3 regions of the Pseudomonas sp. Q1-7 genome follow, and region 3 is predicted to be linked to each of the others. Evidence: predicted binding sites of a transcription regulator. Region 3 holds the regulator's gene; each other region holds the start of a gene.
What was found. Region 3 encodes sigma-54, which starts transcription at its own class of promoters, with help from an activator protein. Its sites were predicted from a motif close to ANTGGCATNNANNTTGCTNT; they were not measured.

Region 1: PJW05_RS19625 (ammonium transporter) is a predicted target of sigma-54. The motif match lies at 2,074-2,093, and genes of this name have one in related genera.
Region 2: glnK (P-II family nitrogen regulator) is a predicted target of sigma-54. The motif match lies at 1,631-1,650, and genes of this name have one in related genera.

What each region holds. Positions count from the first base shown of each region.
Region 1 covers NZ_CP116304.1:4,230,066-4,236,906, forward strand. The annotation lists gene PJW05_RS19615 (DMT family transporter) at 1-192, opposite strand, end outside; gene PJW05_RS19620 (P-II family nitrogen regulator) at 269-607, opposite strand; gene PJW05_RS19625 (ammonium transporter) at 619-1,938, opposite strand; gene PJW05_RS19630 (FMN-binding glutamate synthase family protein) at 2,383-3,705, opposite strand; gene PJW05_RS19635 (protein glxC) at 3,726-4,400, opposite strand; gene PJW05_RS19640 (class II glutamine amidotransferase) at 4,412-5,311, opposite strand; gene glnT (type III glutamate--ammonia ligase) at 5,351-6,685, opposite strand.
Region 2 covers NZ_CP116304.1:5,610,250-5,617,090, reverse strand. The annotation lists gene PJW05_RS25830 (YifB family Mg chelatase-like AAA ATPase) at 1-1,138, opposite strand, end outside; gene PJW05_RS25825 (accessory factor UbiK family protein) at 1,177-1,440, opposite strand; gene glnK (P-II family nitrogen regulator) at 1,851-2,189, shown strand; gene PJW05_RS25815 (ammonium transporter) at 2,224-3,543, shown strand; gene PJW05_RS25810 (secondary thiamine-phosphate synthase enzyme YjbQ) at 3,682-4,107, shown strand; gene sutA (transcriptional regulator SutA) at 4,184-4,498, shown strand; gene PJW05_RS25800 (HAD family hydrolase) at 4,725-5,429, opposite strand; gene xerC (tyrosine recombinase XerC) at 5,426-6,322, opposite strand; gene PJW05_RS25790 (DUF484 family protein) at 6,349-6,841, opposite strand, start outside.
Region 3 covers NZ_CP116304.1:1,296,930-1,303,770, reverse strand. The annotation lists gene PJW05_RS06070 (KdsC family phosphatase) at 1-373, shown strand, start outside; gene lptC (LPS export ABC transporter periplasmic protein LptC) at 383-952, shown strand; gene lptA (lipopolysaccharide transport periplasmic protein LptA) at 939-1,475, shown strand; gene lptB (LPS export ABC transporter ATP-binding protein) at 1,475-2,200, shown strand; gene PJW05_RS06050 (RNA polymerase factor sigma-54) at 2,348-3,844, shown strand; gene hpf (ribosome hibernation-promoting factor, HPF/YfiA family) at 3,929-4,237, shown strand; gene ptsN (PTS IIA-like nitrogen regulatory protein PtsN) at 4,251-4,715, shown strand; gene rapZ (RNase adapter RapZ) at 4,725-5,582, shown strand; gene PJW05_RS06030 (HPr family phosphocarrier protein) at 5,599-5,871, shown strand; gene pmbA (metalloprotease PmbA) at 6,217-6,841, opposite strand, start outside.

The sequences.
Region 1 (6,841 bases), 2.8 Mb from region 3:
GGCATATGCCAGGCCCAGGGGTAGCACGCGCACCGAAAGACTCAGCAGGTAGATGCTGAGCAGCAGGAAGAACCCGCAGTAGAGGCTCGGCCAGAGCCGGGTAAAGCCTTCCGTGCGCGGGATGATCGACGCATACAACACCTCGCAGAACCCTGCCAACAGCAGGAATCCCCATCCGTTCAACCATGCCATCGCTTGTCGCTCCTGCTTTTCCGTGACCCAAAACAAGCGCCGACGCAATGCGTCGGCGCGAGGTACTTCACATCATTCAAATAGCGTCTTCGCCCAGTTCCCCGGTGCGTATCCGCACCACGCTTTCCAGGTCCATGACGAACAATTTGCCGTCGCCGATCTTACCCGTGCAGGCCGCCTTGAGAATGGCGTCGATGGCGGCTTGGCACAGGGCTTCGCCAACCACAACCTCCAGCTTGACCTTGGGCAACAGCTCCACCACGTACTCGGCGCCCCGGTAGATCTCCGAATGGCCCTTCTGCCGGCCGTAGCCCTTGACCTCGGTGACGGTGACGCCGTTGACGCCGGCCTCGGTCAGCGCCTCGCGCACATCGTCCAGGCGGAAGGGTTTGATGATTGCGGTAATGAGTTTCATGGCCGCTGTCCTCAGCTCGAATACTTGTAGCCAACTTCACCGTGGGCGGAGAGGTCCAGCCCATCCACCTCGGCCTCTTCAGCCACGCGCAGCCCACCGCACAGTGCTGCAGCCACCTTGAAGGCGATCAGGCTGGTCGCGGCCGAGAAGAGAATGCTGAAGAGGATGGCGCCGCCATTGACCATCAACTGGTCGGCAAGGTCACGGCCTTCGGGGAAGCCCTGGCCACCGAGAGAAATGAGGGCGAACACCGGTGTCAGCAGTCCGCCGAGGATGCCGGCAACGCCATGCACGCCAAATACGTCGAAGGCGTCGTCCAGGCCGATCATCGGCTTGAGCTTTTCCACCGACCATACGCACACCGGACCGGCGATCAGGCCGAGCAGGATGGCACCCATGGGGCCGACGTAACCACAGGCCGGGGTGATCGCCACCAGGCCGGCAATGGCGCCGGAGACTGCACCGAACAGGCTCGGGCGACCACGGTGCTGCCACTCCACCAGCATCCAGGCCAGCGCACCGGCGCAACTGGCGAGCATGGTGTTGACCATCACCAGCATGGCGAAGCCGTTGGCGGCAAGGGCGCAACCGCCGCAGAAACCCAGCCAGCCCACCCACAGCAGCGAACCGCCGGTGAGGGTCATGGTCATGTTGTGCGGCGCAAGCGCCGGGGTGCCGAAGCCGCGGCGGCGGCCCAGCAGCCAGGCGCCCACCAGGGCGGCGATGCCCACGTTCAGGTGCACCACGTTGCCGCCGGCGAAGTCTTGCACGCCGAGATTGAAGACCCAGCCGCCGCCCCAGGCCATGTGCGCCATGGGGAGGTAGTTGATGGTCAGCCAGACCGCCATGAACACCATGACCGCAGCGAACTTCATGCGCTCGGCAAAGGCACCGACGATGATCGCCGGGGTGATGGCGGCGAACAGCAACATGAACAGGAAATAGAGGTACTCAGGAATGGTGCCGACGACCGAGTCCTTGGTGATGCCAGCCATGAACAACTTGTCGAAGCCACCGATCACCGCTTGCAGGGAACCGCCGTCGGTGAAGGTCAGGCTGTAGCCATAGATGGCGAACAGCACCGACATCAACGAGGCCGTGCAGAACACCTGCATGAGGATCGACAACACGTTCTTGGTCCGCGCCATGCCGCCGTAGAACAGCGCCAGGCCCGGCAGGGTCATCAGCAGCACCACCAGCGAGCAGAGCGCCACGAAGGCGGTGTCGCCGCTGTCGATCACCGGTGCAGCCTCGTCCGCCAGAGCGGCGACACTGCCCAACAGAAGGGAAAGGCCCAACATACCGCGGCCCACATGCGAAAACCGGATCATTGCCTGTTGCCTCCAACCGACGGGGATTCGGCTGGGCCGCTGTCGGAAGTGCGACCCGCCGTTTTACGCCCTGGCAAGGGAAGGCCGGGCCCGCACCTTCGACTTCCTGCAGGGCAATTTATTTTCCCTACAGGCAAAGCAATTGGCCTGCCAAGCTGGCGCAAGCCACTTGGGATTCTGCTAAGTCGTTGAATCGGATTGGGTTTGTTGGAGGGTCCGCATCAACGCGGTTTGTCGCGACAGCACCCAACGCATTTTCTTGGTGCGAATTTGATTTTCCTGCCAATTAAGAATGCACCGAGCAGTAGGCCGGGTAGAGCGAAGCGAAACCCATACCGTAGTGCACGGCCATGATGGGTTTCGCTTCGCTCTACCCATCCTACGGATAAAAGAAAAAGGCCGGCGATTTCTCGCCGGCCTTCTCGGTTATCCACAGCAAACGGATCAGTAGCCCTGCCCCGGAATCCAGCTGGTGCCGGCCAGCGGCACGCGGGCCATGGCGGCGGCTTCCACGGTCAGCGCCACCAGGTCCTCGGGGTCGAGGTTGTGCAGGTGGGATTTGCCGCAGGCGCGGGCCATGGTCTGGGCTTCCAGCACCAGCACCCGCAGGTAGTTGGCCAGGCGGCGGCCGGCTTCCACCGGGTCCAGGCGCTTGGACAGCTCCGGGTCCTGGGTGGTGATGCCGGCCGGGTCGCGGCCGTTCTGCCAGTCGTCGTAGTAACCGGCGGCCGAGCCGATCTTCTTCAGCTCGTCATCCAGGCGCGGATGGTTGTCGCCGAGGGCCACCAGGGCGGCGGTGCCGATGGCCACCGCGTCGGCGCCCAGGGCCATGGCCTTGGCCACGTCGGCGCCGTTGCGGATGCCACCCGAGACGATCAGTTGCACTTTCCGGTGCATGCCCATCTCCTGCAGGGCCTGCACGGCTTGTGGAATGGCTGGGAGGATCGGGATGCCCACGTGCTCGATGAACACTTCCTGGGTGGCGGCGGTGCCGCCCTGCATGCCGTCGAGGACGATCACGTCGGCGCCGGCCTTCACCGCCAGCTTGACGTCGTAGTAGGGGCGGCTGGCGCCGATCTTCACGTAGATGGGTTTTTCCCAGTCGGTGATTTCTCGCAGTTCGGCAATCTTGATCGCCAGGTCGTCCGGGCCGGTCCAGTCCGGATGACGGCAGGCGCTGCGCTGGTCGACGCCAATGGGCAAGGTACGCATGCCGGCGACGCGCTCGGTCACCTTCATGCCCAGCAGCATGCCGCCGCCGCCCGGCTTGGCGCCCTGGCCGAGGACGATCTCGATGGCGTCGGCCTTGCGCAGGTCATCGGGGTTCATGCCGTAACGCGACGGCAGGTACTGGTACACCAGGTGCTGCGACTGGCCGCGCTCTTCCGGGGTCATGCCGCCGTCGCCGGTGGTGGTGCTGGTGCCGGCGATGCTGGCGCCACGGCCGAGCGCTTCCTTGGCGTTGGCGGACAGCGCGCCAAAGCTCATACCGGCGATGGTCACCGGAATCTTCAGGTGGATGGGTTTCTTGGCGAAGCGGGTGCCAAGCACGACGTCGGTGCCGCATTTCTCGCGATAGCCTTCCAGCGGGTAGCGGGACACGGAAGCGCCGAGCAGCAGCAGGTCGTCGAAGTGCGGCAGCTTGCGCTTGGTGCCACCACCGCGGATGTCATAGATGCCGGTTTCGGCGGCGCGCTGGATTTCCTGGATGGTCAGGCGATCGAAGGTGGCGGATTCGCGCAGCACCGGAGTGTGTTTTTCGCTCATGGGGTAGTCCTCGCTGCGGATCAGTACGCGGATGCGTTATCGACTTTGAAGTTGTACAGCTGGCGAGCCGAGCCGTAGCGCCTGAAGCTGGCCGGGTCTTCGTTGAAGCCGGCGCGGTTGAGCAGCTCCTTCAGTTCCTCCAGGTGTTCGGCGCGCATTTCCTTCTGGATGCAGTCCGAGCCCAGGGACTTCACCGTGCCCTTCACGTAGATGCGGGTTTCATAGAGCGAGTCGCCCAGGGCGTCGCCGGCATCGCCGCACACCACCAGGCGCCCGGCCTGGGCCATGAAGCAGCTCATGTGGCCGATGCTGCCGCCGACGACGATGTCGACGCCCTTCATGGAAATACCGCAGCGTGCGCCGGCATCACCTTCGATCACCAGCAGACCACCATGGGCGGTGGCGCCGGCGGCCTGGGAGGCATTGCCCTTCACCCGTACAGAGCCGGACATCATGTTCTCCGCCACACCGACGCCGACGTTGCCGTGCACGGTGACGCTGGCCCTCTGGTTCATGCCTGCACAGTAGTAGCCGGCATGGCCCTGGATATCGATGCTCACGGCCTGATTCACGCCCACGGCGAGGTTGTGCTTGCCGTCCGGATGGGTGACCACCCATTCGCGGTCCTGCACGTCGCCGTGCAGGGCCTGGTTCAGTTCACGCACCGAGGCAGTGGAAAGATCAACGGTTTTCATAGTTCAGCTCCTCAGGCGCGTTCCCAGATATACATGGTGGCGGGTTCGGGCTCCCAGACCTTGGCGTTGTCGATGCCCGGCAGGCTGGCCAGCGCCTGGTACTCAGAGGCCATGGCGACGTAGTCGTCGGTTTCGGCGAGGATCGCCGGCTTGCAGGCGATCGGGTCGCGAATCACCGCGAAGCCGTTGCGGGTACCGATGGCAAAAGTGAAGAAGCCATCGAGGTCTTCCAGGGAGTGATCCAGCGCTTCCTTCAGGCTGTCCCCCTGTTGCAGGCGCCAGGTCAGGTAGCCGGCCGCGACTTCGGTGTCGTTCTCGGTTTCGAAGTTAATGCCCTGGCGCTTGAGTTCCTGGCGCAGGCGCGAGTGGTTGGAGAGCGAACCGTTGTGCACCAGGCAGAGGTCGGCGCCAGTGGAGAACGGGTGGCTGCCTTCCATGGTCACCGCGCTTTCGGTAGCCATGCGGGTATGGCCGATGATGTGGCTGCCCTTCATGTTCGCGAGTCCGAAGCGCTCGGAGATCTCCTTCGGCAGGCCCATGCCCTTGAGAATTTCGATGCTCTGGCCGGCGCTCATGATGCGCACGTCGGGGGCAAGTGCGGCGAGCGCGGCGCGTGCGCGCTCTTCATCGCAGTTGACCTTGAGGACGGCAGCGCTGGCGTTCTTGAACCACTCCAGGGAGCAGCCGAGACGTCCTTCCAGGGCACCCATCAGGTGCTTCCAGCCATAGTCGGGGGCCGATGCTTGCAGGGTCAGCTTGACCCAACCGTCGGCCACTTCATCGCCGTAGATGGCGAAGCCGGCGCTGTCCGGACCACGGTCGGTCATGGCTTCGAGCATGGGTTCGAACAGTTTGCCGAGCTGGCCTTCCAGCTCGGGCTTCTTCAGGTAAAGGCCTACGATTCCGCACATGGCGTATCTCCTCGGGGGCAGGTAAATGGGCGAAGGTTCTCAGAAGAATTCGGTGTAACGCTGGATCTCCCAGTCGGAGACGTGGCGGCTGTACTCCACCCACTCCATGCGCTTCTGCTTGATGAATTCGTCGACGATTTCGGGGCCGAGTACCTCGCGGAACAGCGAGTCGGCTTCCAGGGCGTCGGTGGCTTCCTTGAGCGATTGCGGCAGGGTCTTGATGCCGCGCGCGGATATTTCCTCCAGGCTCAGGTTGTAGAGGTTCTCGTTACAGACGGTGTCCGGCTCCAGCTGGCGGTCGATGCCGTCGAGGCCCGCGGCAATGATCGCGGCGGTGACCAGATAGGGGTTACAGCCGGCATCCGGCAGGCGGAACTCCAGGCGGCCGTAGGGCACGCGCACCATGGCCGAGCGGTTGTTGGCGCCGAAGGCGATGAAGGCCGGTGCCCAGGTCGCGCCAGACAGCGAGCGACCCACCACCAGGCGCTTGTAGGAGTTCACCGTGGGGGCGGCAAAGGCGCACAGGGCCGGACCATGGGCCAGGAGACCAGCGGCAAAGTGGTAGGCCAGCTTGGAGAGCCCCATGCCGCTGGGGTCGTTCGGGTCGTGGAAGAGGTTCTTGTTGCTGGCGCTGCCGATCGACAGGTGGAAATGCATGCCGTTGCCGGCGCGCTTCGGATCGGGCTTGGGCATGAAGGAGCAGATCATGCCCATGTCGTTGGCGATCTCGCCGGCAGCCATGCGGAAGAAGGTGAAGCGGTCCGCCGATTCCATGGCGTCGCTGTAGGTGTAGTTGATCTCGAACTGGCCGTTCGCGTCCTCGTGGTCGATCTGATAGATGTCGAAGCCCACCGGTTGCAGGGCTTCGGTCAGGCGTTCGAGGAATTCGCGGGAGCGCGACAGGCCCTTGTAGTCGTAGCAGGGCTTATCGAGGTTGTCGGTGGCGTCCACCAGTTGCAGCTTGCCGTCGGCGCCGCGGCGGAACAGGCTGAATTCCGGCTCCAGGCCGGTGTTCAGGGTCCAGCCCTTGTCGGTCAGGCGCTGGACCTGTTGTTGCAGCACATAGCGGGTGTCGTACGGCCAGGGCTTGCCATCCACATGGCCAATGCACACTACCCGGCCGTAGCCCGGCTGCCACGGTACCGGGATCAGAGTGGAGAGGTCGCCACGCGCCATGAAGTCCGGACCGTGGGGTTCCATACCCATGCCGCAGATAGCGAAGCCGGCGAATCCGGCGCCATCCTCGGCCACCGTCTTGAGGCCAGACACCGGCACGGACTTGGTCTTCGCGGCGCCGTGGATATCGACAAACTGGGCCAGCACGTACTTGATGCCGTGCTGGTCGATGATGCGCTGCGTTTCAGTTGGCAACATGGGTCTTCACTCCTGGAAAAGGGCAAGGCGGTCGTTGGATGGCAGGCGATCAGAGACAGGGCGGCGCACGACTGCCACCGTGGTCCGGGTCGTCTGAATGAGCAGGTGGCGGTCAGGCTTTTTCATTGAATTCCATACAGGAAACTTAGTTTCCCA
Region 2 (6,841 bases), 1.5 Mb from region 3:
GATCCAGCAGCGGGCCAGACAGCCTGGTGCGGTAGCGCTGGATCTGCTCCGGGGTGCAGCGGCAGCGTCCGCCGGGGTCGCCGAGATATCCACAGGGGCAGGGGTTCATGGCCGCGACCAGTTGGAAGCGCGCAGGGAAACGCACCTTGTCATGGGCACGGGCGATGACGATTTCGCCGCTTTCCAGGGGTTCGCGAAGAACTTCCAGCACCTTGCGATCGAACTCCGGCAATTCGTCGAGGAACAGAACACCCTGGTGGGCCAGGGTGATCTCGCCGGGTTTTGGGCGACTGCCGCCGCCCACCAGCGCGGCGCCGGAGGCGCTGTGATGCGGCTGCCGGAACGGCCGTTGCGGCCAGGCCTGCAACGGTGCGTGGCTGGCCACCGAATGGATGGCGGCCACTTCCAGGGCTTCCTGTTCTTCCAGGGGCGGCAGCAGGCCGGGCAAACGGCTGGCGAGCAGGGTCTTGCCGGTGCCCGGCGGCCCGCAGAACAGCAGGTTGTGGGAGCCGGCCGCGGCGACCAGCAGGGCACGCTTGGCGGCGGCCTGGCCCTGGACGTCGGCCAGGTCGGGGTAGGGCGGGCGTTCCTGCAGCAGACCCGTCGCGGCGTAGGGGGCCAGGGGCGTGTGCCCGGCGAAGTGCGCGGTCAGTTCCAGCAGGTGCCCGGCGGCCAGCACCTTCAGGCCACTGGCCAGGCTGGCCTCCTCGGCATTTTCCCGTGGCACCACCAGGGTGCGCCCGGCGGCGCGTGCGGCCAGTGCGGCGGGCAGTACGCCCTGCACCGGGCGCAGGGCGCCGGAGAGGGCCAGCTCGCCCAGGCATTCGATCTCTTCCAGGGCGCTGGCCGGCAGTTGGCCGCTGGCGGCGAGCACGCCGAGGGCGATGGCGAGGTCGAAGCGACCGCCATCCTTGGGCAGGTCCGCCGGGGCGAGGTTGAGGGTGATGCGGCGGGGTGGGAAGTCGAAACCGCTGTTCTGGATCGCGCTGCGCACGCGGTCCTTGCTCTCTTTCACGGCGGTCTCCGGCAGGCCCACGAGGGTCAGGGACGGCAAACCGTTGGCGAGGTGGGCTTCGACGGTCACGGCAGGGGCTTCGACGCCGACCTGCGCGCGACTGTGGACGATGGCCAGGGACATTGATCACTCCTTGATCGGTCCGCCGGGCCGGAGCGGGATCACTCCGCCGGCGGCGGGTTCAGCTTGGCTTCCAGTTCCGCAACCTTTGCCTCCAGCGCTTCCAGGCGCGCGCGGGTACGGGCGAGGACCACCATCTGGCTGTCGAACTCGTCGCGGCTGACCAGGTCGAGCTTGCCGAAGGCACTCTGCAGCAGCGCCTTGAACTGGGTCTCGACTTCAGCGCGGGGCAGCGGACTGTCGCTGCTGAACAGGCGCGAGGCCGTGGAGGCGAGGGTATCGAGCAGGGCTTTGGGCGGCAGCATGGTGGGTATCCGTCAGTGAATGGGCGGAGTCTATCACGGGGTTTCCGCGTGTCGGGCCGCGCAGGTTGCACACTTTTTGAGCGGCGCCCTGGGGCGTTGCGCACCGATTTGGTGCGATAGAGGGGCCGGGACCCCTGTGCCGAAACGGTACCAGGCCTCTATCTGCTTGAAAAAACGCACTTTGTCCGGAGCTGGCAAGATTTCTGCTTGGAGCTGGGTGACGCATGCACCGATGCAGTTCCGGTGCACCGGGCGAGGCGGGGGAGTGTTTCGCCAGAAGCGGTTGGTTGGCGTCGGGGGTGCCGTGCGTGGGCGGGCCGACGCGTTACAAAAGCCAGACACTGCGCTTAGACTTGAGCCGGGTTCGCGTTTTCCCTGGGGCAAGTCAACCAAACACGGGAGAGAGTTTCATGAAGCTAGTCACCGCCATCATCAAGCCTTTCAAGCTCGACGACGTGCGCGAGTCGTTGTCGGAGATCGGCGTGCAGGGCATTACGGTCACCGAGGTCAAGGGCTTCGGGCGGCAAAAGGGCCACACCGAGCTGTACCGTGGCGCTGAGTACGTTGTCGATTTCCTGCCGAAGGTGAAGATCGACGTCGCCATCGCCGACGATCAACTGGACCGCGTGATCGAGGCCATCACCAAGGCAGCCAATACCGGCAAGATCGGTGACGGCAAGATTTTCGTCGTCAATCTGGAACAGGCTATCCGTATCCGTACCGGCGAAACCGGCACAGACGCGATCTAAGCCGCCGAACCCCAACGCCCCAGGAGAAAACAACATGACTCTGCGTAAAGCCGCAGGGCTAGGAGCCCTTTTGTCCCTCGTTACCCCCGGCCTGGCCATGGCCGCCGACGAGGTTGCGCTGAACAGCGGTGACACGGCGTGGATGCTGACCGCTACCGCGCTGGTGCTGTTCATGACCATTCCCGGCCTGGCGCTGTTCTACGGCGGCATGGTGCGTTCCAAGAACGTTCTGTCGGTGATGATGCAGTGCTTCGCCATCACTGGCCTGATCAGCATCCTCTGGGTGCTCTACGGCTACAGCCTGGCGTTCGATACCACCGGCATGGAGAAGGGGGTAGTCAACTTCAGCTCCTTCTTCGGTGGCTTCTCCAAGGCCTTCCTCAGCGGTGTGGGTGTGGACAGCCTCGTAGCGGCGTTCCCCGAGAGCGTGTTCATCACCTTCCAGATGACCTTCGCCATCATCACCCCGGCCCTGATCGTGGGTGCGTTCGCCGAGCGCATGAAATTCTCCGCCATGCTGATCTTCATGGCCGTCTGGTTCACCCTGGTCTATGCGCCCATCGCCCACATGGTGTGGAGCGGCGACGGCGCCCTGATGTGGGACTGGGGCGTGCTGGACTTCGCCGGTGGCACCGTGGTGCACATCAACGCCGGTGTGGCCGGTCTGGTGGCTTGCCTGGTGCTGGGCAAGCGCAAGGGCTATCCGACCACCCCGATGGCTCCGCACAACCTGGGTTACACCCTGGTCGGCGCCGCCATGCTGTGGATCGGCTGGTTCGGCTTCAACGCCGGCTCCGCCATCGCCGCCAACGGCACCGCTGGCATGGCCATGCTGGTGACCCAGATCGCCACCGCCGCCGCGGCCCTGAGCTGGATGTTCGCCGAGTGGCTGACCCACGGTAAGCCGAGCGCCCTGGGTATCGCCTCCGGTGTGGTCGCCGGCCTGGTTGCGATCACTCCGGCTGCCGGCACCGTCGGCCCGATGGGGGCGCTGATCATCGGCCTGGTCGCCGGCGTGATCTGCTACTTCTGCGCCACCAGCCTGAAGCGCAAGCTGGGCTACGACGACTCCCTGGACGCCTTCGGCGTGCACGGCATCGGCGGCATCGTCGGCGCCCTGCTGACCGGTATCTTCGCCGCGCCGGCCCTGGGTGGCTTCGGCAGCGTGGACGACATCGGCGCCCAGTTCTTCATCCAGCTCAAGGGCGTGGTCGTGACCGTGGTCTACACCGGTATCGTGACCTTCGTGATCCTGAAGGTGCTGGACGTGGTCATGGGCCTGCGTGTCAACGAAGAGGAAGAGACTGTCGGCCTCGACCTGGCCCAGCACAACGAGCGCGGCTACAACCTCTGATCCCGATGAATTCCCCGCTCGGCAGTTGCCGGCGGGGATGTCGGTGGAAAAGCCGAAAAGGGCGCCGCAAGGCGCCCTTTGCTTTTTCATCGGCCGCGCTAGAATGCCGCCCGTACGAGCCGAGACAGGTAGTGGCGGATGTGGCGGCAGACCCTGATCACCTTGCGTCCGAGGCCGCGTGGCTTCCATCTGGTCACCGCGGAAATCCTCGCAGCGTTGCCGGAACTGCGGCGTTACCGCGTCGGTCTGTTGCACCTCTGGCTGCAGCACACGTCGGCTTCCCTGACGGTGAATGAGAACGCCGACCCGGCCGTGCGGCGGGACTTCGAGCGGTTCTTCAATCGCCTGGTGCCCCAGGGTGAAAGCGACTATGAACATGATGATGAAGGGCCGGACGATCTGCCCGCGCACTTCAAGGGCAGTCTGCTGGGCTGCCAGGTGAGCCTGCCGGTCCGCGACGGACAACTGGCAATGGGCACCTGGCAAGGTATCTACCTGGGGGAACACCGCGACCAGGGCGGTGCCCGCCGGGTGTTGGCGACCTTGCACGGCGAGTCGCCCTGAATTTTTTCCGGCAGCGTTAGAAAGCTGGCGCAGCTGGGCTATAACTAACCTGCTTTGGCAAGGCATGAGGTAGAACATGAGCGACGAAGAACTGGAACAAGACGAGCTGGAATCGGCCGACGAGGACGAAGGCGAGGAACTGGCTGCAGCCGATGATTCCGACAGCGACGACGATGGCGAGGCCGCCGCCCCTGCGGGCAAGAAGGCCAAGGCCGCCGTCGAGGTCGAGGAGATGCCCAGCATCGAGGCCAAGCAGAAAGAGCGTGATGCCCTGGCCAAGGCCATGGAAGAGTTCCTGGCCCGTGGTGGCAAAGTGCAGGAGGTCGAGCCCAACGTGGTAGCCGACCCGCCAAAGAAGCCGGACAGCAAGTACGGCAGCCGCCCCATCTGAGGCCGGCACCCGTCGAAGAAGCCCGCCATTGGCGGGCTTTTTCATGGGCGATGGACACGGGATGGGGAGGACTCTTGCGGGAGCGAATTCATTCGTGATTGAAATCGCTCCAATGCCGAGCCAGGCGTAGGGTGGGTGTCGCCTTTACGCCCACCCATCGAGACGGGCCCGGGCACCGATGGTGGATCGGTGAAGCGTGATCCACCCTAGGCGAGAAACGCTTCCTTCAATGCCAACGGGCGAGACGTGCGAGCATGTCGGGCAGTTCGGCCAGGCTAGTGATCTCCGCGTCTGGCAGCTGTTCGCCGCTCCATTCCTTGCCCTGTGGGTTGAACCAGATCGCGCGCAGGCCGGCGCGGCGGGCGCCTTCGACGTCGTCGGCCGGGTGGTCGCCGATGTGTACGGCTTCCCCGGCGCTGACGCCTGCGCGTTTCAGGGCTTCGAGGAAGGGCATCGGGTCCGGTTTGCCGATGCCCAGTTCCTCGGCGCACAGGGCGAACTTGAAGTAGTCGGCCAGGCCCAGGCGGCGTACATCGGCGTTGCCATTGGTGATGACGCCCAGGCTGTAGCGGATGGCCAGGCGTTCCAGGGTAGGCACCGTATCGGCGTAGAAGGTGATGCGGTGGCGGGCCTGGAGCATGGCCTGGAAGGCGCCCTCGGCCAGGTCCACGGCGTCCTCGGCGGAGTAACCGACGCCTTCCAGCGCACGGCGCAGGGTGCGGCGGCGCAGTTCGCTGAGGCGGTGCTTGAGGCTGGGCTCGGCGGCCAGGACCTCGCCGCGAATGGCCCAGAGGTGCTCCACCGGCAGGGTGCCCAGGGCCGGGGTGTGTTCCATCAGCCAGTCGCGCATGGCCGCTTCGGCGCCCTCGATCACCGGGCGGTTGTCCCAGAGGGTGTCGTCCAGGTCGAAAGTGATCAGCTGGATGCTCATTCGTCTGCTCCCCGTCGTTTGGCCCGCGGATGGGCCTGGTCGTAGACCGAGGCCAGGTGCTGGAAGTCCAGGTGGGTGTAGATCTGCGTGGTGGAGATATCGGCATGGCCGAGCAGTTCCTGAACCGCCCGCAGGTCCTGGGATGACTCCAGCATATGACTGGCGAAGGAATGCCGCAGCATGTGCGGGTGCAGATGTTGGCCCAGTTCACGAACGCCCGCCTGGCGCACCCGCAGGCGGACGGCGCGGGGTGTCAGGCGGCGGCCTTGCTGGCTGATGAACACCGCGCGTTCGCCGGGGTTGGCCGCGGCTCGCAGGGGCAACCAGCGCTCCAGCGCTTCGCGGGCTTTGCTGCCCACCGGCAGTTCGCGGGTCTTGTTGCCCTTGCCGCGAACCCGCACCAGGCCGGCGGCGAGGTCGAGGCCGTCGAGGTCCAGGCCCACCAGTTCGGACAGGCGCAGTCCGGAGGAGTAGAACAGTTCCAGCATGGCCTGGTCGCGACGGGCGATGAAGCTGTCTTCCACGGCACCGTCCAGCAACTGCTGGGCGCGGTCGGCGTCCAGCGCGCGGGGCAGGCGGCGGGCGCCCTTGGGTGCGGCGAGCCCGTTGGCCGGGTCGTGGCGGCAGCGGCCTTCGCGGATCAGGTAGCGGTAGAGGCCTCGCACGGCCGAGAGCAGGCGGGCCAGGCTGCGGCTGGACAGGCCATCCGCGTGCAGCCGGGCGATGAAGCCACGCAGGCTGCGCACGTCCAGGTCCTTCCACTCGGCGATGCCGAACTTGTCGCAGAGTGCGCGGACCCTGAGCAAGTCGCGGTGGTAGCCGTCCAGGGTGTGGGCCGAAACCTGTCGCTCGCTGCGCAGGTGGTTCAGGTAGGCGTCCAGGTCGGCTTGCATGGGACTTCCTTGGATCGCGGTGCGGGCTATCTCACCGAGCGCAGGGGGGTGGCGAAGCGCGGCAGCACCCGGGCCAGGACTTCAGCGACATACCCGAGGAACAGGGTGCCGAGGGAGCTCTTGTAGTGCTGCGGGTCCGGGCTGCCGATGGCGAGCACGCCGTGCAGGCCCTGATGGGTCAGGCTGACCACGGCCGCGGAGCCGACCTGGTCGCGCTCTTCGGTGCCGAACAGGAACTCCAGCTCGTGGCTGCGCAGTACGCCGCAGATGGTCTTGCCGCCGACCAGCAGGCCACCGATGCTCTGGTGCGCCTCGGCCGCGCTGACGCTGCGGCCCACCGGCAGGGTGCTGTCGCTGAACAGGATGAGGCTGACGAAGGGTACCTGGAACTCGTGACGCAGGCTGTCTTCCACCGTGCCCACCACTTCTTCCAGGCTGGCGGCGTCGAGCAGGTCGAGCACCAGGCGCCGGGTCTTGTCGAACAGCCGGTCGTTTTCCCGCGCGACGTCCATCAGCTGC
Region 3 (6,841 bases):
GATGAATGCTGGGGTACGCACCGCCATCATCAGCGGCCGCCAGTCCGAAGTGGTCGAGCGCCGCGCACAGAACCTCGGCATCCAGCACCTGTTTCAGGGGCGCGAAGACAAGCTGGTGGTGCTTGACGGCCTGCTTGCCGAACTCGGATTGACCCATGACCAGGTCGCCTACCTCGGCGACGACCTGCCCGACCTGCCGGTGATCCGCCGCGTCGGCCTGGGCATGGCGGTCGCCAACGCCGACGCCTTTGTGCGCGAGCGCGCCCATGGCGTCACGCAAGCCCGCGGTGGCGAAGGCGCGGCGCGCGAGTTCTGCGAACTCATCCTGCGCGCCCAGGGCAAACTGGAAGCGGCGCAAGCCGCCTATCTCTGAGACCCGCCCATGCCCAAGAACCTTCGCCTGGCCCTGATCCTGACACCCGTCGTGGCGCTGCTCATCGCCCTCGGCTACTGGAACATCCGTCCGGAAAGCTTCATGGACCGGACCTCCGCCCAGCGCAACGACAATGCCATCGACTTCTACGTCGAGAACGGCAAGAGCACCCAGTTCCAGCCCGATGGCAAGCTCAACTACGAAATGACCGCCAAGCGCCTCGAACACCTCAAGGCGACCGATGTCACCTTGCTGACCAACCCCGACCTCCTGCTGCACCGCGGAACCGCCTACCCCTGGCACGTGCAGAGCGAGCGTGGCGAGGTGGGCCCCGAAGGCAAGCAGGTCGAACTGATCGACAAGGTCAGGGTGGCCCGCACTGACGCCAAGGGGCGCCCGACCATCCTGACTACCAGCCGCCTGACCGTGTTCCCCGACGAGGAATATGCGCAGACCCAGCAAGCCGTTAGAATCGACGCGGCCAATGGGGTGACCACGGCACAAGGAATGAAAGCGTACTTGAATGACGGCAGGATGCTCCTGCAGTCCAACGTAAGAGGTCAGCATGAGGTTCGTTAATACCCTCCCCCTGTTGCTCAGCCTGGGCACCGCACTCGGAAGTGCTACCGCCTGGGCACTGCCCACGGACCGCGACCAACCGATCCGCGTCCAGGCCGACAGCGCCGAGCTCGATGACAAACAGGGTGTCGCGGTGTACCGCGGCAACGTCGTGATCACCCAGGGCACCCTGAAGATCACCGGCGACACCGTCACCATCACCCAGGACGCCAATGGCGACGTCGAAGTCTTTACCTCGGTGGGCAAACCCGCCTACTACGAGCAAAGGCCCGCTGTGGACAAGGAAATCGTCAAAGCCTACGGCCTGACCATCCAGTACTTCGCCGCCAACGAGCGCATCATCCTTCTCGACCAGGCCAAGGTGGTTCAGGAAGGCAATACCTTCGAAGGCGAAAAAATCGTTTATGACACCCAACGCCAGATCGTCAACGCGGGCCGCGCCACCGGCAGCAACGTGACCACGCCGCGCCCACGGATCGACATGGTCATCCAGCCGAAGAAAAAAGAGCAGAAAGCACAGTAATGGCGACTCTCAAAGCCCAGCACCTCGCCAAGAGCTACAAGAGCCGCCAGGTGGTTCGCGACGTCAGCCTGTCCATCGACAGCGGCCAGATCGTCGGCCTCCTCGGCCCCAACGGCGCGGGCAAGACGACCTGTTTCTACATGATCGTCGGCCTGGTCAAGGCCGATCAGGGGCGCGTTCTCATCGACCAGCAGGACGTCACCCACCAGCCCATGCACGGCCGCGCCCGCGCCGGCATTGGCTACCTGCCGCAGGAAGCCTCGATTTTCCGCAAGCTCAGCGTGGCGGACAACATCATGGCGATTCTCGAGACCCGCAAGGACCTCGACCGCGCCGCACGCCGCAAAGAGCTGGAAAGTCTGCTGCAGGAATTCCATATCAGCCACATTCGTGACAGCCTCGGCATGAGCCTGTCGGGTGGCGAACGCCGTCGCGTGGAGATTGCCCGCGCCCTCGCCACCGCCCCCAAGTTCATCCTGCTGGACGAGCCCTTCGCCGGCGTGGACCCGATTTCCGTGGGCGATATCAAGCAGATCATCCATCACCTCAAGGCCAAGGGGATCGGTGTGCTCATCACCGACCACAACGTCCGCGAGACCCTGGACATCTGCGAGACCGCCTACATCGTCAGCGATGGACAGCTGATCGCCGAAGGCAATGCGGAAGCCATCCTGGCCAATCAGTTGGTGAAGGAAGTCTACCTAGGCCACGAGTTCCGCCTGTAGTTTCGCGCGACCGCGCCTACAAGGCGACTTGCGCGAGCTAGGCAAATCCTTCAAGGTCAGGCATATAATTTGCTTCCTGGTGGCGCCTCGGCGCCCTGTAGTGGATGGCGCGCGAGCGCCGGCGAATAAGGTGCTAAGCCCTCTGCCATGAAACCATCGCTAGTCCTCAAGATGGGCCAGCAGCTGACGATGACCCCTCAGCTGCAACAGGCCATCCGCCTGCTCCAACTCTCCACCCTGGACCTCCAACAGGAGATCCAGGAAGCGCTGGAGTCGAACCCGATGCTCGAGCGGCAGGAGGATGGCGACGACTTCGACACCTCCGACCCCATGGCCGAAGGCGATCAGTTGCCCAATCCCGGCAGCCAGGAGGTCAGCTTCCAGGAGTCCAGCGTCGAGACCAATGCCGAAGCCATGGAAGATGGCGAGTGGCACGAACGCATTCCTAACGAACTTCCCGTCGACACCGCCTGGGAAGACGTCTACCAGACCAGTGCCAGCAGCCTGCCGAGCAACGATGACGACGAATGGGACTTCACCTCGCGCACCTCGGTCGGTGAGAGCCTGCAGAGCCACCTGCTCTGGCAACTCAACCTGGCGCCCATGTCCGATACCGACCGCCTGATCGCGGTCACCCTGATCGACTGCATCAACAGCGACGGCTACCTTGAGGAGTCACTGGCGGAGATCGTCGATGCCTTCGACCCCGAACTCGGTATCGAACTGGACGAGGTCGAAGTCGTCCTCCACCGAATCCAGCAGTTCGAGCCCGCCGGTATCGGTGCCCGCGACCTGCGCGAGTGCCTGCTCCTGCAACTGCGCCAACTGCCCCCGGGAACCCCATGGCTGACCGAGGCACAACGACTGGCGAGCGATTTCCTCGACCTGCTGGGCGGCCGCGACTACACCCAGTTGATGCGGCGCATGAAGGTCAAGGAGGACGAGCTGCGCCAGATCATCGAACTGATCCAGGGCCTGAATCCACGCCCCGGCTCGCAGATCGAAGCGAGCGAGCCCGAGTACGTCGTACCTGACGTCATCGTTCGCAAGCACAACGAACGCTGGCTGGTGGAGCTGAACCAGGAAGCCGTGCCGCGCCTGCGTGTCAATCCTCACTACGCCGGCTTCGTCCGCCGCGCGGACTCCAGCGCCGACAACACCTTCATGCGCAACCAGTTGCAGGAGGCGCGCTGGTTCATCAAGAGCCTGCAGAGCCGCAACGAAACCCTGATGAAGGTGGCCACCCAGATCGTCGAGCACCAGCGCGGCTTTCTCGAATACGGCGAAGAGGCGATGAAACCCCTGGTCCTGCACGACATCGCTGAAGCCGTGGGCATGCACGAGTCAACCATCTCGCGCGTGACCACCCAGAAATACATGCACACACCCCGCGGAATCTACGAGCTGAAGTACTTCTTCTCCAGCCACGTCAGTACTTCGGAAGGCGGCGAATGCTCGTCTACCGCGATCCGCGCCATCATCAAGAAACTGGTCGCAGCGGAAAATCCGAAAAAGCCGTTGAGTGACAGCAAGATCGCTGGTTTACTGGAGGCACAGGGCATTCAAGTGGCCCGTCGCACAGTAGCCAAGTATCGCGAATCCCTTGGGATAGCGCCTTCCAGCGAACGAAAGCGACTGATGTGACGCGGATATTGACCCACGCCAAAGTGTTCCGGTGGCAGGCCCGTTAGCCTGTCTCTTCTACACGGGCAATAAGGAGAACGCGGTATGCAAGTCAACATCAGTGGACATCAACTGGATGTGACCGACGCCCTGCGCAACTACGTTGTCGAGAAATTCGACCGTCTGGAGCGCCATTTCGACCGAATCACCAACGTACAGGTGATCATGCAGGTCGAGAAACTCAAACAGAAAATCGAAGCCACTTTGCACATCGCCGGCGGCGAAGTCGTTGCCAATGCGGAGCATGAAGACATGTATGCCGCCATCGACCTGCTCACCGACAAGCTCGATCGCCAATTGATCAAGCACAAGGAAAAGCAGTTGAACCGCCAGCAGGGTGCCACTGCCCGCTGACCCTCTCCCCTCTATGATCCGACTCGAGCAAATCCTGACCCCCGGCCGTTCCCTGGTGAACGTGCCGGGTGGCAGCAAGAAACGTGTACTGGAACAGATTGCCAAGCTGGTCGCCCGTGATCTTCCCGACCTCGACAACCAGGATGTCTTCGAAAGCCTGGTAGCCCGGGAAAAGCTCGGCTCCACCGGATTCGGCAACGGCATTGCCATTCCCCACTGTCGCCTCACCGGCTGCATGTCGCCCATCAGCGCCGTGCTGCGCCTTGATGCTCCAGTCGATTTCGACGCCATCGACGGCGCCCCGGTTGACCTGCTGTTCGTCCTGCTGGTCCCGGAGGCCGCTACCGATGAACATCTTGAACTTCTGCGCCAGATCGCCAGTATGCTCGATCGCAGCGATGTGCGTGAGCGCCTGCGCGAGGCTCCCGACAGCACCAGCCTGTATCAGGTGGTCGTGGACGTACAGAGCGGACGCTAGGATTCCCGCATGCGCCTGATCATCGTCAGCGGTCGCTCCGGATCGGGCAAAAGCACCGCCCTCGATGTTCTCGAGGACCACGGTTTCTACTGCATCGATAACCTGCCCGCCGGCCTGCTTCCCGAACTGGCCGAACGGGCGCTGCTGCACACCGAGCTACTGGAACCCAAAGTGGCCGTGTCCGTCGACGCGCGCAACCTGCCCAGCCAGTTGCAGCGCTTTCCCGAACTGCTCATCGAGGCGCGCAGTCGCCACATCAAATGCGATGTGCTTTACCTCGACGCAGACCATGACACCCTGCTCAAGCGCTTCTCCGAAACGCGTCGGCGCCATCCACTGACCACCAACGATCGCTCCCTGGCCGAAGCCATCCAGGACGAAGAAGTCCTGCTGGCCCCCATTGCCGATCTCGCCGACCTGAAGATCGACACCACCCACCTCAACCTCTATCAGCTGCGTGACAGCATCAAGCTGCGCCTGCTGAACCAGCCGGAACCCGGTACCGCGTTCCTGGTCGAGTCCTTCGGTTTCAAGCGCGGCATGCCCGTGGACGCCGACCTGGTGTTCGACGTGCGCTGCCTGCCCAATCCTTACTGGAAGCCGGAGCTGCGCGACCATTCAGGACTGGAGCCGGCAGTCGCCGAGTACCTTGCGAGTCAACCGGACGTCGAGGAGATGTATCAGGATATCCTCGGCTACTTGAACAAATGGCTGCCGCGCTTCGCCGCCAGCAATCGCGCCTATGTCACCATTGCCATCGGCTGCACCGGCGGACATCACCGTTCGGTCTACATCGCGGAACGCCTTGGCGCGGCATTGAAACCCAGCTTGAAGAATGTCCAGGTTCGCCACCGCGACCTCAGTTAGAAGGATTGGAAACGCGATGCCCGCCTGCGAGATCACCATCATCAACAAGCTCGGCTTGCACGCCCGGGCGGCGGCGAAGTTCGTCGGCGTAGCCGGCCGTTTCCCCTGCCAGATTCGCGTGGGCCGTTCTCCCGAGAGCCTGGTGGATGGCAAGAGCATCATGGCGGTAATGATGCTGGCCGCTGGCAAAGGCACGCCCATTCATCTGCACACCGAGGGTGAGCAGGATGACGACGCCCTCAATGCACTGATCGAGCTGATCAACAACAAATTCGACGAAGGCGAATGAGCGCCGGCCGCACCCGGCCAGCAGCATCCAGCAGTTGGCGGGAGAGGCCTCTCGCGCACGCCAGGCGGGCAGGAGCCAACCTTGGAACGTTGCTGCCGCTGTGGCGATGAAGCGTTAGCTAAACCAGGAATCATCGAGAGCGAGTGCGCGGCCTGGCCTGTCAGCGCCAGTCGTCGTTGAACGACTGATCATGGAATCGATCAGGCACGCCAGCATTCAAATCATCTTGAATTTCAAGCGCAATGACCACCCGTAACAGCGCAGTGCAAGCCGGCCCAAAGTACAGCCATCGGCCAGCAATGAATCACGCGCCCGGGGGCGCGCGTTCGAGAGGCATTGAATCGATCAGCTACCGGCGACCGTCATTCGTTCGATCATGACCGAACCGGTGCGGATATTGCCGCGCAGCTCGAGATCGCTGCCGATTGCAACAATTTGACGGAACATGTCCTTCAGGTTACCGGCGATGGTCACCTCCTGAACCGGGAACTGGATCTCGCCGTTCTCCACCCAATAACCAGCGGCTCCACGGGAGTAATCGCCGGTCACCATATTCAACCCCTGCCCCATCAGCTCGGTCACAAGCAGGCCACGCCCCATGCGCCGCAGCAGCGCCGCCTGGTCTTCCTGGCCATGGCTGACGAAGAGGTTGTGCACACCACCGGCATTGGCCGTGCTGGGCAGGCCCAGTTTGCGCCCGGAATAGGTACCGAGGATGTAGGAGACGAGTTCGCCTTTCTCGACGAAAGGCTTGGCGTAAGTCGCCAGGCCGTCATTGTCGAAGGCCGCGCTGGCCATGGCACGCGGAATGTGCGGGCGTTCGTCGATGGACAGCCATTCCGGGAACAGCCGTTGGCCCAGGGCGCCTTCGAGGAACGACGACTTGCGGTACAGGTTGCCGCCGGAAATGGCGCCGAGGAAGCTGCCGAAGAGGCCGGTGGCCAGCTCGGCGGCGAACAGCACCGGCACC